Regions from separate parts of the Metabacillus sp. GQ13 genome, predicted to be linked through region 3. Evidence: riboswitches for the same ligand, from Rfam matches in the RefSeq annotation. Region 3 holds a riboswitch; each other region holds the start of a gene.
What was found. A riboswitch is a leader RNA that binds a small molecule or an ion and turns the genes downstream of it on or off. The one in region 3 is predicted to bind S-adenosylmethionine.
Positions count from the first base shown of each region.

Region 1: it holds a riboswitch for S-adenosylmethionine, as region 3 does, so the genes downstream of both, AC6CHR_RS02475 (bifunctional homocysteine S-methyltransferase/methylenetetrahydrofolate reductase) here and metK (methionine adenosyltransferase) in region 3, are expected to answer to the same signal.
Region 2: it holds a riboswitch for S-adenosylmethionine, as region 3 does, so the genes downstream of both, AC6CHR_RS10490 (BMP family protein) here and metK (methionine adenosyltransferase) in region 3, are expected to answer to the same signal.

Region 1 is NZ_JCAXET010000002.1:40,727-44,967, reverse strand. Features, by position in the region: gene AC6CHR_RS02490 (BMP family lipoprotein) at 1-788, opposite strand, end outside; gene AC6CHR_RS02485 (CvfB family protein) at 989-1,840, opposite strand; gene AC6CHR_RS02480 (YajQ family cyclic di-GMP-binding protein) at 2,077-2,568, shown strand; SAM riboswitch class I at 2,832-2,989, shown strand; gene AC6CHR_RS02475 (bifunctional homocysteine S-methyltransferase/methylenetetrahydrofolate reductase) at 3,088-4,241, shown strand, end outside.
Region 2 is NZ_JCAXET010000007.1:125,307-129,547, reverse strand. Features, by position in the region: gene AC6CHR_RS10495 (ABC transporter ATP-binding protein) at 1-411, opposite strand, end outside; gene AC6CHR_RS10490 (BMP family protein) at 487-1,503, opposite strand; SAM riboswitch class I at 1,670-1,778, opposite strand; gene AC6CHR_RS10485 (DUF4097 family beta strand repeat-containing protein) at 2,102-2,944, opposite strand; gene AC6CHR_RS10480 (HAAS signaling domain-containing protein) at 2,945-3,499, opposite strand; gene AC6CHR_RS10475 (PadR family transcriptional regulator) at 3,492-3,815, opposite strand.
Region 3 is NZ_JCAXET010000019.1:56,933-61,173, forward strand. Features, by position in the region: gene metK (methionine adenosyltransferase) at 1-935, opposite strand, end outside; SAM riboswitch class I at 1,207-1,430, opposite strand; gene pckA (phosphoenolpyruvate carboxykinase (ATP)) at 1,953-3,536, shown strand; gene AC6CHR_RS20515 (dicarboxylate/amino acid:cation symporter) at 4,004-4,241, shown strand, end outside.

The DNA.
Region 1 (4,241 bases), on a different contig from region 3:
GCAACATCAACATTTTTTAGCATCGAGGTAATAACTGCCTTTTCTGCATAAAAATATTGGTCACTATCAACACCTATCGCATTTACTTTACTTGCTTGAGCTTGTTTCAAAACTCCCACACCCGTTAGACCAGCTGCTGCAAATAACACATCAGAATCCTTATCAATCATCTCACGGGCGATTTCCGCACCTAGTTGATCATTACCAAAGTCTCCAGCATACTTTACATTAACAGTGATAGATGGTTCTATCGCTTTTGCACCGTTAATAAAACCATCTTCAAATTTATTAATTAATGGGACATCATCTCCACCAATAAACCCTAGCTTATTTGTTTCAGTCGTTAAAGATGCTACAACGCCAGCTAAAAAGCTTCCTTGATCTTCTTTAAAGGTGATAGAACTTATATTGTCGAAATCAGCTACAGAATCAATGATAATGAATTGTTGTTTTGGATACTTTTTTGCTACTTTTTCTAGATCAGCCTGTACCATAAAACCGAGGCCAACTATGACATCACAGTCTTCTTCTACTAGTTCAGTTAAGCCCGCTTCATAAGTCTCAGTTTCCTTTAATTCACGATAGTCAAAAATAATACCTAATTCGTTCCTAGCTTTAACAAGTCCACTAAAAGCTAAATCACTAAAAGATTGATCTCCTAAACCTACATCTGAAAGCATAATACCAATTTTCACCTTTTCATCGACTTTACTAGCAACCTCTTGTTGCGAACAGCCGTTTATCATAAGGATAAAACAAAGAAATACCACGGCAGTGAGTTTCTTTATGCACATTTAAAAACCTCCAATAATCTATATTAAAATAATACATAGACTTCTATCGGCATATTTCTACTATTATTAATACTTAACTATTAAAGTTATTATTTTTTTAACAGAAAAGAATATTCTGAAAATTATTATCTTACAAACGTAAAAAAGCTTTCATTCCTCTGACGAAATGAAAGCTTTTTTGCTAATTATTCATTTTATTGCTCTTTAAAATACGTCCATCCCTCTTTTTGATATACTCTCTCATTTTTCATAAGGTGACCTAATGCACGCTTAAATGCAGCTTTACTTAAATTAAAACGTTCATAGATGTCATCTGGATCACTTTTGTCTGTATAAGGCATTGCCCCGTCTCGCTCTTGCATATAAGCATAAATTCGTTCCGCATCACCACTCAAAGCCTCGTGTTTACGTGGCAGTAAAGAGACATTAACTGTTCCGTCTTCCTTTACATCAATCACTCTACCTGTAACGGTCTCACCTAAACGGGGTTCGACGATACGTTGAGATGAATGAATAAATCCTTTATACCCATCCTCTGTTAAAATATATGATCCCGCAACAATCATCCGATAAACAGTCCCAGTAACTTGTTTATTGAATACAGAACGGTCTGCTTCTTTAATAAATGGTTCAACAATATCCTCTGTTGCAAGTCGGGCAAAAAATTTGCCATTTCCTGTGACCTTTAATGTACAGTAAAGTTTGTCTCCTACTTTAGGCCAAACCTCTCTTAAAAACGGAAGATGATCCTCTGCAACAAGTGCATCCTTACTTAAGCCAATGTATACGAATGCTCCCATATCCTCAACGATGTCTACTACATCAAGCCATTCGTATGAGCCCTCAGTAATCAATGGTTTTTTCATTGTTGCATATAAACGATCTTGTGAATCAACTCCGAAAAAGACTTCAATCTCATCGCCTACTTCAATCTCACCTATTACCTCTGTTTTATGTAATAACACACGTTCTTCACCATCAGTTAAGAAGTATCCATACTCGACCTTCTCATCTATTGTTAGTATTTCAAATGTACCTGGTATCATTTTATATCTGTCCCTTCATCAATTAAGTAGGTTCTCTTCTAAAAGTTTGGCTAATTATACGAATAACCACAATCTTTGCGAAAACAACCAGTACGTAAATCCTTACCACTTTGCCTTTATGGGGACGAGTTCCGGCTATTTTTACTGTTCAAAGTCCCTTTTAACATATAAAAGTTGTGATGACTGTTTTATTTTACTATAATTTAACTATATTATATACGTAATGGAGGATTATTATGGCGAAAGAAAGTTCATTTGATATTGTATCTAAAATTGAATTCCCTGAAGTAACAAACGCAATTAGCATTGCAATGAAAGAAGTTGCCACTAGGTACGACTTTAAAGGCAGTAAAAGCAACATATCTCTAGATAAGGAAGAACTCGTTTTGGTTTCTGATGATGATTACAAGCTTGAGCAATTAAAGGATGTACTGATTTCAAAGTTAGTTAAACGAAATGTACCAATAAAAAATATTTCCTACAAAAAGCTTGAGAATGCTTCAGGTGGAACTGTTCGCCAACGAGCTGAACTAGTTTCAGGGATTGATAAAGAAAATGCAAAAAAAATAAACAACATCATTAAAAATAATGGTTTAAAAGTTAAAACACAGATTCAAGATGACCAAATCCGTGTAACCGGTAAAAACAAAGACGATCTCCAACAAGTAATCGCTGCAATTAGAGAAGCTGATTTACCGATTGAGGTACAATTTATTAATTACCGTTAAACTAAAGTGGATTTAATTATGCTTTTTTATCATGATTACGTTCGCAAATTTTTAGAACATTAGGTAATCCCTACAGTCATTCTGTCAGGGATTACCTTTTTCTATCTATCGCTTTTTCTTGCCAACATGTTTTATCCTTTTCTTATTTTTAATTATTCATACAATTTTAGTCAACATTACATTTTACTATTGATATTTTTCGAAATATTAGATAAATTAGTTATAATACATTTCTATACGTTAAAGTAATTAACTAATTTCATATCTTATCAAGAGAAGCTGAGGGACTGGCCCGATGAAGCTTCAGCAACCGGTTTACACGAGTTTAGATCTGGTACCGATATCATCTTTTCTACCTAGATCTTCCGAGTGCCAAGGTGCTAATTCCAGCTAAGCATGTAAGATGCTTGAAAGATAAGGGGAAGCTTTGAATCATTTTAGCCTTCTGCTTATGAAGGCTTTTTTTTTATAGATTCACTTTTTTCTCCTACTCAATTAACCAAGGACGGGGGCTTTACTATGAACTTTTTGGAAGACTTAAAAACTAAGATCCTAATCGGAGACGGCGCAATCGGAACAATGCTTTATTCTCATGGTGTTGATCGTTGCTTTGAAGAACTGAATGTATCAAAGCCAGATGATGTATTACGTGTCCATCAATCCTACATTCAGGCTGGTGCGAACGTTATTCAGACAAATACTTACGGAGCGAATGATATTAAACTAACTCGCTATGGATTAGAGGATGAAATTAGACAAATTAATAGAAAAGCTGTTGAAATTGCTAAACGAGCTGCCTCATCATCAACGTATGTATTCGGTACAATCGGTGGTGTACGCTCTTTTAAGAAAAGTGCCCACACATTAGATGAACTAAAACGAAATTTCAGAGAACAGCTTTTTGTTTTACTAAATGAAGATGTCGATGGAATTCTACTCGAAACCTATTATGATTTAGAAGAATTAAAAACTGTTCTACAAATTGCTAGAAAAGAAACGAATAAGCCAATCATTACAAATGTATCACTTCATGAAGCAGGTGTTTTACAGGATGGTACACCTTTGTCACAAGCATTTTTAGAACTTGAAGACCTTGGAGCAAATGTCATTGGTTTAAACTGTCATTTAGGTCCATATCATATGATCCAATCACTTGAGGAAGTACCGCTCCTAGAAAACTCATATTTGTCGGTATTCCCTAACAGCAGTTTACCTGCTTTAAATGAAGGTCGTCTTGTCTACGAATCTGATCAAGGCTATTTCAAGGAGAGCGCGCTAAAATTCAGAGAGCAAGGTGCTAGATTAATAGGTGGTTGTTGTGGAACAACACCACAACATATTCAATCAATCGCTGAGGCAGTGGGACACTTACCACCTGTTACGGAGAAGCATGTTAAAGTACCTAAACATGAAAAAATAAGCATTTCAGAAGATAAAACTTATTTACTTCCTCCCTTACAGGATATTGTCGCTGAGAAACGTTCAGTTATTGTTGAGCTAGATCCACCGAAGAAACTTGGAATGAGTAAATTCCTTCAAGGTGCAGAGGCCCTTCACCATGCTGGTATCGATGCACTAACACTTGCAGATAATTCACTCGCTTCCCCTCGAATAAGCAACCTTGCAGCTGGCATGCTTGCTAGGGAGCGAACAGGAACACGTGCATTAATTCA
Region 2 (4,241 bases), on a different contig from region 3:
TTTTGCTGTTGGTCTAACTGGAATTTTGTATTGGTCTACTAGTTGCTGTACTTTCTCAATAGCCTGCTTTCGATTGAAAAAACCAGCCTTTCTCGGTTCATGCCCAATCACAATATTTTCGGCAGCTGTGAAGTCAGGAAACAGCATAAAATGTTGGTGAACCATTCCAATCCGATTTTCAATTGCGTCATTTGGTGTTGTGAAGTTCATTTGCTTTCCATCTATATAAATCTCACCTGAGGTAGGCAATTCCATTCCATAGAGCATGCGCATTAATGTGGTTTTTCCTGCGCCATTTTCTCCTACGACTGCATGAACCTCACCTACTTTTAGCGCTAGAGAAATAGAGTCATTCGCTGTAAAACTTCCATACTTTTTTGTCATATTTTTCATTTCTAAACGGTTTGGCATTATTCATCCTCCCTCAGTGACACACAGGGAACCGACTGCAATAGCTGTAGTCGGTTCCGATTTTACCTTATATAATTAGTTTTCTAATGGATTGGCAATTTCTAGCTCACCACTTACAATCTTATCTTTGATAGTCGTCACTTTTTCGATTACGTCTTGTCCGACAAAATCATTTAATGGTGTTTCACTTTCCGCTGTTACGTAGGTCAAACCAACACCATCTTCTTTCAGACCATAAGCGACAGCCCCTGGTTCATATGTCCCTTCAGAAAATGCTTTAATCGTTTCATATGCTACTGCATCTGTTCCTTTTAATTGTGATAAGACAATATGTTCGGGATCAAGTACGGTACGATCGATATCTTGTCCTGCTGTGAAAAAGCCCTTTTCTTTAGCTGCTTCAAAAACGCCAAGATCTCCAACTGCCGCTGCTCCAGCAATGAAGTCAGCACCTTTAGACGCCTGAAGAATGGCAAGTTCCTTTGCCTTAGCTGGATCATCAAAGCTTCCTACATAATTCACTAAGTACTCTGCATCTGGATTTGTTGACTTTAAGCCTTGCTCAAACGCAACTGTCCACTTTTTCATTAGTGGTATATCAACTGCGGTAACCATGCCAACTGTATTCGTTTTTGTTGATAAACCAGCAGCTGCACCTAGTAAGTAGGCTGCCTCATGTTCTCTAAAGTTTACACTTCGTACGTTTGGTAAATCTACTGTTGTATCAATAATGGCAAATTGCTTGTCTGGGTTTTCACTCGCAACCTTTTTTAATGCATCTTCTGATTCAAATGAAGAGGTAATAATTAAATCATAACCCTCAGCTACAGCTACTCGTAAATTCTCTTCTATTGCTGCAAGGTCTGTCGATTCGATCGTTTTCAGCTCAAAACCGAATTCTTCTGCTGCTTTTTTTGCACCCTCATCCATTTGTTGAAAGAATGGATTCACACCAATTTTCTCAGGGAGTACAAGAGCAATTTTCTTTGACTTTGCTTCTGTTTTCTCACCTGATGATTTTGTTGTCTCATTAGCTCCACAGCCCGCCAATAACACCGTGAATAAAGCAATAAATACAAATAATTTCTTCATGTATGCCCCACCTTTATATTCGTGTTTTTTCTTCTACAGACAAATATACACTAGTTATCGTACAAATTAAAGACCTATAGGCAAACATTATCGATAAAACATTTATATTCGTTCGTATTTTAAACACAAAAACCCCTCCTTTTAAGGAAGAGCATTTTTATATCTCTTCTTATCTATCAGAACTTTAACATTCTGCAGGAATTAGCACCTTGCTATCATTCTATAGCGGATGCTGGGCATCAATGGGCCAGTCCCTCTGCCACTCTCGATAAGGATTTTGTCTAAATTTGTCGTAAAATTTAATTATTTCTTATTTTAAAGAATATTAAGGAAATTGCAAGTTGTTTTCACTAAAAATTTAATATTTCTAAACTATTAATTAATTTATTTGAGCGTGTCATTTGTTGCAGCTGACAGGAAAGGTAACTACATCTGTACCCGCACAATGCCTAAGATTTAAACATAAGAAAAGAGATAGTCTCATGACCATCTCTTACTAAAAGTTATTTTCATAAAGCTTGTTATTAGAAGTCTTAGCCAATCAATCCCGGATGATGACCCTTCTTACTTTCAAGGTAATAGAAGACCTTTGAACCAGTTATCTCTTAACTGATATGTCACCAATCTCTGTCGTTGCTTTCAGGGTAGGTCCATTGGTTCCAATTTGAGTGATGATACTTCGAGAATCCGAGTCTTTGTATCCTTTAAATCCTGAGATTGACACATCCCCTAGTTCACTATTTAAATCAAACTCTATATTTCCAGGTTCTTCTGCAAAGGTAACCTTTAGTTCGCCAATATCTGATCGCAACTCAAGATCATCTTTCATATCAATTAAAGCAATATCTATGTCACCGGTATCCGTCTCTGCATTCGTTTTACCACTAATATTTTCTAATTCGATATCCCCTACATCAGTTACATAATTTCCATTTCCACTATATTGATTAACATATATTTCGCCAACATCACTATTAACATACAATTCAGTTGGTTCAACACCTTCAATATCGATTTCACCAACATTTGTGTTTACTTCAAGCTTATCTAATAAACTCTTTGGTATGCTTACATCCAGAATACGTTCACTTTGGAGACCTGAATTCACAAAAGGGATTTGAATGAAAAATTTATTTGATTCACGAACAACAACCTCGACTTTTGTTTCGCTCTTAACAACCTTGAATTTTATTTGGTCCTTTAATTTTTCAGCTACACTCCCATGTAGTTTGATGTCTATTTGGTCACTTTCTCCTTCTCTAATTCGTACTTCCCCTACATCCACATTAATCTTCATCGTTTTTATTCCGTTAGCCGAAATTGTTTCTTGTTCATTTATATTTGCATTTTTACCCATGGAAAATGCATTCCCACCTACTGTGAACAAACCAACTACACCTATGACAAGGGCGATTAATGCTCCTAATGCTACCTTTTTCATTTATTTGTTTCCCCCTTTTACAATTCGGATATTAAACTTCACATATTTTAAAATCATTTTGTATAAAAATTTGCCAACATAAATCATTGCAATGCTCATTAATACCCCTAAACTACAAAGAATGAGTCCCATAAAGAATTCGACTACGATATTAGTCGGACCATAAAAAATGAGAGAAATAATCAACGCAAGCGGTGAAAGGGTAAGTGTAATAGCTGATGCAGATAAAGCTAGATAAACACCAATGACAGCAATAATTGGCCCTAATAAAAAGATGATATTAAAAAAACTAAGGCTAATGGTTGCAAGTACAGCTTGAAACATGCTTTTTACCGATTGATCGGTTTCTGCCTGTGACACCATATAATCAACTAACAAGTCCTTTGCTATCAGCTTTGGGTTTCCTAGATCTTCAGCGATTTCCTCTTCCGATTTTTCGTTCGTCATACCTAATTCAAAATGTTCCTCAAAATCATAAAGCATCTCTTTGCGATCATGTTCAGGTACCTTCTTAAGTTGACTAGCTAATTCGTTAAGAAACTCCCGCTTATTCATGGTCCTCACTCTCCCCTAATAATTCATCAACACTTCGACTAAACTGTCTCCACTCACCTATTAATTCCTGCATATACTCTCTCCCTTTTTTGGTAAGGGTATAATACTTTCGGGACGGACCCTCGGAGGATTCAACTAGATACGTTGTAAAATAGTCTTCCTTCGTTAATCTTCGTAGCAATGGATATAACGTACCCTCTGCTACATCAATTCGCTTTGAAATATTTTGAGCTAGCTCATATCCATATTGATCCTTTTTTGAAATCAGTACTAAAACACAAAGCTCAAGTACTCCCTTTTTAAATTGAACATTCATTTTCGGTCATCTCCTACTATATGTTGATCACTACTGTGTATTGTCTACTAGTGGACCAAAAATAATTCTTTTTCCATTTAGGCTCTTTTCTATAAGTTTGTCGTTCTCAAACATGAAAAATGGCAAAGTCATTAGGCGAAAAGAGCACGAAGAAAGACTAAAGACATATAACAAAGCTTATAACGAAAAACAACAATCTTTGCGAAACAGCCTTTATTTATATTATATATCTATCTTATCATGCACTAGTGAACAATGCAAGGTACTGATTAATATTTATTTAGGGGATGTAGGTAGCAATTCCACCAGTTGTGTATCACTTTTCATGATTATTTTATTTGACTGGCCTAGATTGCACCTCTTTCTTCCATTATTGAGGCCTCTTCGCTGAATTGAACCACTCTCTCATTTAATTGAACCACTGCA
Region 3 (4,241 bases):
TGAACTTCACACTTATCAGCCAAACCAGAGGCTACAATATTTTTTGCAACATAACGAGCCGCATATGCAGCAGATCTATCAACCTTAGTTGCATCTTTACCAGAAAATGCTCCTCCACCATGTCTTGCATAGCCACCATATGTGTCAACAATAATTTTTCGACCAGTTAAGCCTGCATCACCTTGAGGTCCACCAATTACGAAACGACCTGTTGGGTTTATGAAATACTTCGTATTCTCGTCAATTAATTCCTTAGGAACAACAGGATTAATAACGTATTCTTTCAAATTACGTTGAATTTGCTCTAACGCAACTTCTGGGTGGTGCTGTGTAGAAATGACAATCGTATCAATACGAACTGGTTTATTAAACTCATCATATTCAACCGTTACTTGTGTTTTACCATCAGGACGTAAGTAAGGTAGGATATCATCTTTTCGTACTTCGGTTAAACGACGTGCAATTTTGTGTGCTAAAGAAATTGGTAGTGGCATTAATTCCTTTGTTTCATTACATGCAAACCCAAACATTAACCCTTGGTCTCCTGCACCTATTGCATCAATTTCTTCATCAGTCATATTTCCTTCACGAGCCTCAAGTGCTTGATCAACACCTAATGCAATATCTGCAGATTGTTCATCGATTGAAGTCAATACTGCACATGTTTCAGCATCAAAGCCATATTTAGCACGTGTATAACCAATTCCCTTAATCGTTTCGCGAACGATTTTTGGAATGTCCACATATGTACTTGTTGTAATTTCACCAGCTACTAGCACTAAACCTGTTGTTACAGATGTTTCACACGCTACACGTGCATTTGGATCTTTTTCAATAATTGCATCAAGGATTGAATCTGAAATTTGATCACAAATTTTATCTGGATGGCCTTCTGTTACAGACTCAGAAGTAAAAAGACGCTTATTAGTCATAATTTAAATCTTCCTCCTATATTCGTTTTCATTAAATTTGATCCGGAACTCTTCCCTAAGTCTATTTACCTTATAAGGATCACGCTGGCATGTTTCTGAACAGAAGTATTATGTACCTTTACCACATGCTTGTCCTGATAAAACTCTAATGAAGATCCTCATTCGAAACTATGTTGGACACACGTAAACTAAGGACAAAACTTATCTATTCTTATCACTACAAAAAAACCTTTCCCTTGTGAGGAAAGGTTTTGTAATCGTTCATCGCCTTTCGCTCTTATCGATCAAGGGCTTTCGCCTTGCTTCAGGTTAGCACCTTTGCGTTTTGAAAATGTCGTGGTTCATTTTCGACTCCAACATAGAAATAATTGCACTAATTGTTTAAACAATAGATACAACCTTTGAACTCTACATGTAAGAGCGAAATGACGACCTTTCCTTAAATAGCAGGTTGCTGGGTTTCATAGGGCCTGTCCCTCCACCAGCTCGGGATAAGAGAATCCGTTCAAGGACATATCATAGCGCACAGAATTACTAGTGTCAAGAACAAAAGTGGAAGAGCCCGTTCAATGACGTATGAACTGGAGCACTCCCAAATTAGATAAAGGAAACACGAAGAGCGTAAGCGATTCGATGTTGACTTACCCTATGTATAAGAGTGAAGTTTACTATGCACTGGATGTCAAAGTGCTTATCCACAATACAAGAATTTTATAAGAAAACGATGAGATATACTAGATAACCTTTGTGTTTACTTGCTTATTGATTCTTTTATTTATCCTTACCTCTTTTGATTGAAATATCCAAAAATGTGATTCAATTTTGCTATGTTCACTTAGATACCTAATCCTTCCCTTTTGAATTTAATAAAAGTGGTACAAATAAAATACATAAGTTGATTTTTATCAGTCAATAAGCAACAAGCTTTTGGAAAAGAGACTTTAGAAAAGAGCCTAATTTTCCTCAGTATATTGTAATATAGTAGAAGAAGGACATTTCTCGAGTAAAGGTGGTAATGGGATGAATCTAACTGAGATGACAAATAAGCTAACTCAACTTATTAACGGGGATAACGCGAGGCATAATTTATCGGTTTCCCAACTTGTGGAAAAGGTTCTTGAGCGCAAGGAAGGTATTTTAACTTCAACTGGAGCAATTCGTGCGACGACTGGTGCGTATACTGGAAGATCTCCTAGGGATAAATTTTATGTAAAAGAACCATCGATAGAAAATAAAATTGAGTGGGGAAATATCAATCAACCAATTTCTGAATCAGTATTTGATAAGCTTTATAGCAAGGTTATCTCTCATTTAAAAGAACGAGATGAATTTTACATCTTCTATGGTTATGCAGGTGCAGATAAGCGCTATCAATTACCTCTTCAGGTAGTAAATGAATATGCATGGCATAATTTATTTGCTAGTCAGTTATTCATTAGGGATAGTGAGAACTCCTTCCCATTATCTAAGAAACCTTTTACGATTTTATCTGCGCCATATTTTAAGGCAGATCCTGAAGTTGATGGTACCCATTCTGAAACATTTATAATCATATCACTCGAGAAAAGAACAATATTAATTGGCGGGACGGAATATGCAGGAGAAATGAAGAAGGCAATATTCTCGGTGATGAACTATCTACTTCCAGAAAACAATGTCTTGTCAATGCATTGTTCTGCGAATGTTGGATTTGAAGGCGATGTTGCCCTCTTCTTTGGATTATCAGGTACAGGGAAAACAACTTTATCGGCTGATTCTAACAGACGGCTAATCGGTGATGATGAACATGGATGGTCTACTTCAGGGATTTTTAATATAGAAGGCGGTTGCTATGCTAAATGTATTAATTTAACGGCTAAAAAGGAACCGCAAATTTTCAATGCGATCCGGTATGGTGCGGTTTTAGAAAATGTTGTAGTTGATATTGAAACGAGAGAGGTAGACTATCATAATTCCTCCTTTACAGAAAATACACGAGCAGCATATTCTTTAGATGCGATTGATAAAGTTATTACACCTAGTATAGCCGGGCATCCTCAGTCGATTGTTTTCTTATCAGCTGATGCCTTTGGTGTCCTGCCACCGATAAGTATTTTGACTAGAGAGCAAGCGATGTATTATTTCTTAAGCGGTTATACAAGTAAACTTGCCGGAACTGAAAGAGGTGTAACAGCACCAGAAGCAACCTTCTCACCATGTTTTGGTTCACCCTTTTTACCCCTGCAAGCTACGCGTTATGCCAAAATGCTAGGTCAGAAGGTCGATGAATATGACGTTAAGGTATTTCTAGTTAATACTGGCTGGACTGGTGGAGAATACGGAGTTGGAAAAAGGATAAACTTAAACTATACAAGATCTATGGTTCAAGCGGCAATTGAGGGTGATCTTGATAACATTGAAACAATTAAAGATGAAATTTTCGGGCTCCATATTCCAATACATGTACCGGGTGTCCCAGATGATAAACTACAACCTCACCTTACTTGGAATTCACAAGATGCTTATGACAAAAAGGCAAAAGAGCTTGCAACAAAGTTTAAAAGTAATTTTAAACGCTTTTCACATGTTTTTTCTGATCTTGACAAAGCAGGAGGCCCAATCTAAATTTCTAATCCAATAAATACCTTTAATTAGACTGTTTTAACAAGCAGTCTTTTTTTATTAGGCTCTTTTCTAAAAGTTTGTTGCTCTAGTACGAATATGATCTAAATTTAAGCTATGTCTAAAGGGATATCAGACTAATTTAGCGAAAAGAGCACGAAGGTATCCTTAAAACGTGTACATTAGTACTTTGTACGGAAAACAACAATCTTTGCGAAAACAGCCTTTTATTACAATAAATTTTTATTAATAATCGTCCTACATAGACGTCGTACCTATTCACTAAATCGCAATGCCTATAAAATCACTTTAATTTGATAGACCTAAAGCAACAAATCCCTCCGAAAACAGTCTTTATCATTGCCTACTATAATTCTACAATAATATTTTACGCCTTTCCCTATTCCCTATTTTATGATATTGTAATTACATCATAAAAACACAACTGTTCATTTCAGGAGGACATTATAATGAAACGAAAATTCGGACTATTACCCAGGATACTAGTTGCGATTGGCTTGGGTATATTGATAGGAAGTATTTCTCCGCAATGGTTAGTTAAGGGGTTTTCTACCTTCAATGGTATATTTGGTAACTTTTTAGGGTTTGCTATCCCCTTAATTATTATTGGATTTATTACACCAGGAATTGGACAAATTGGTAAGGGTGCTGGTAAACTTCTAGGTTTAACCACATTGTTTGCTTATA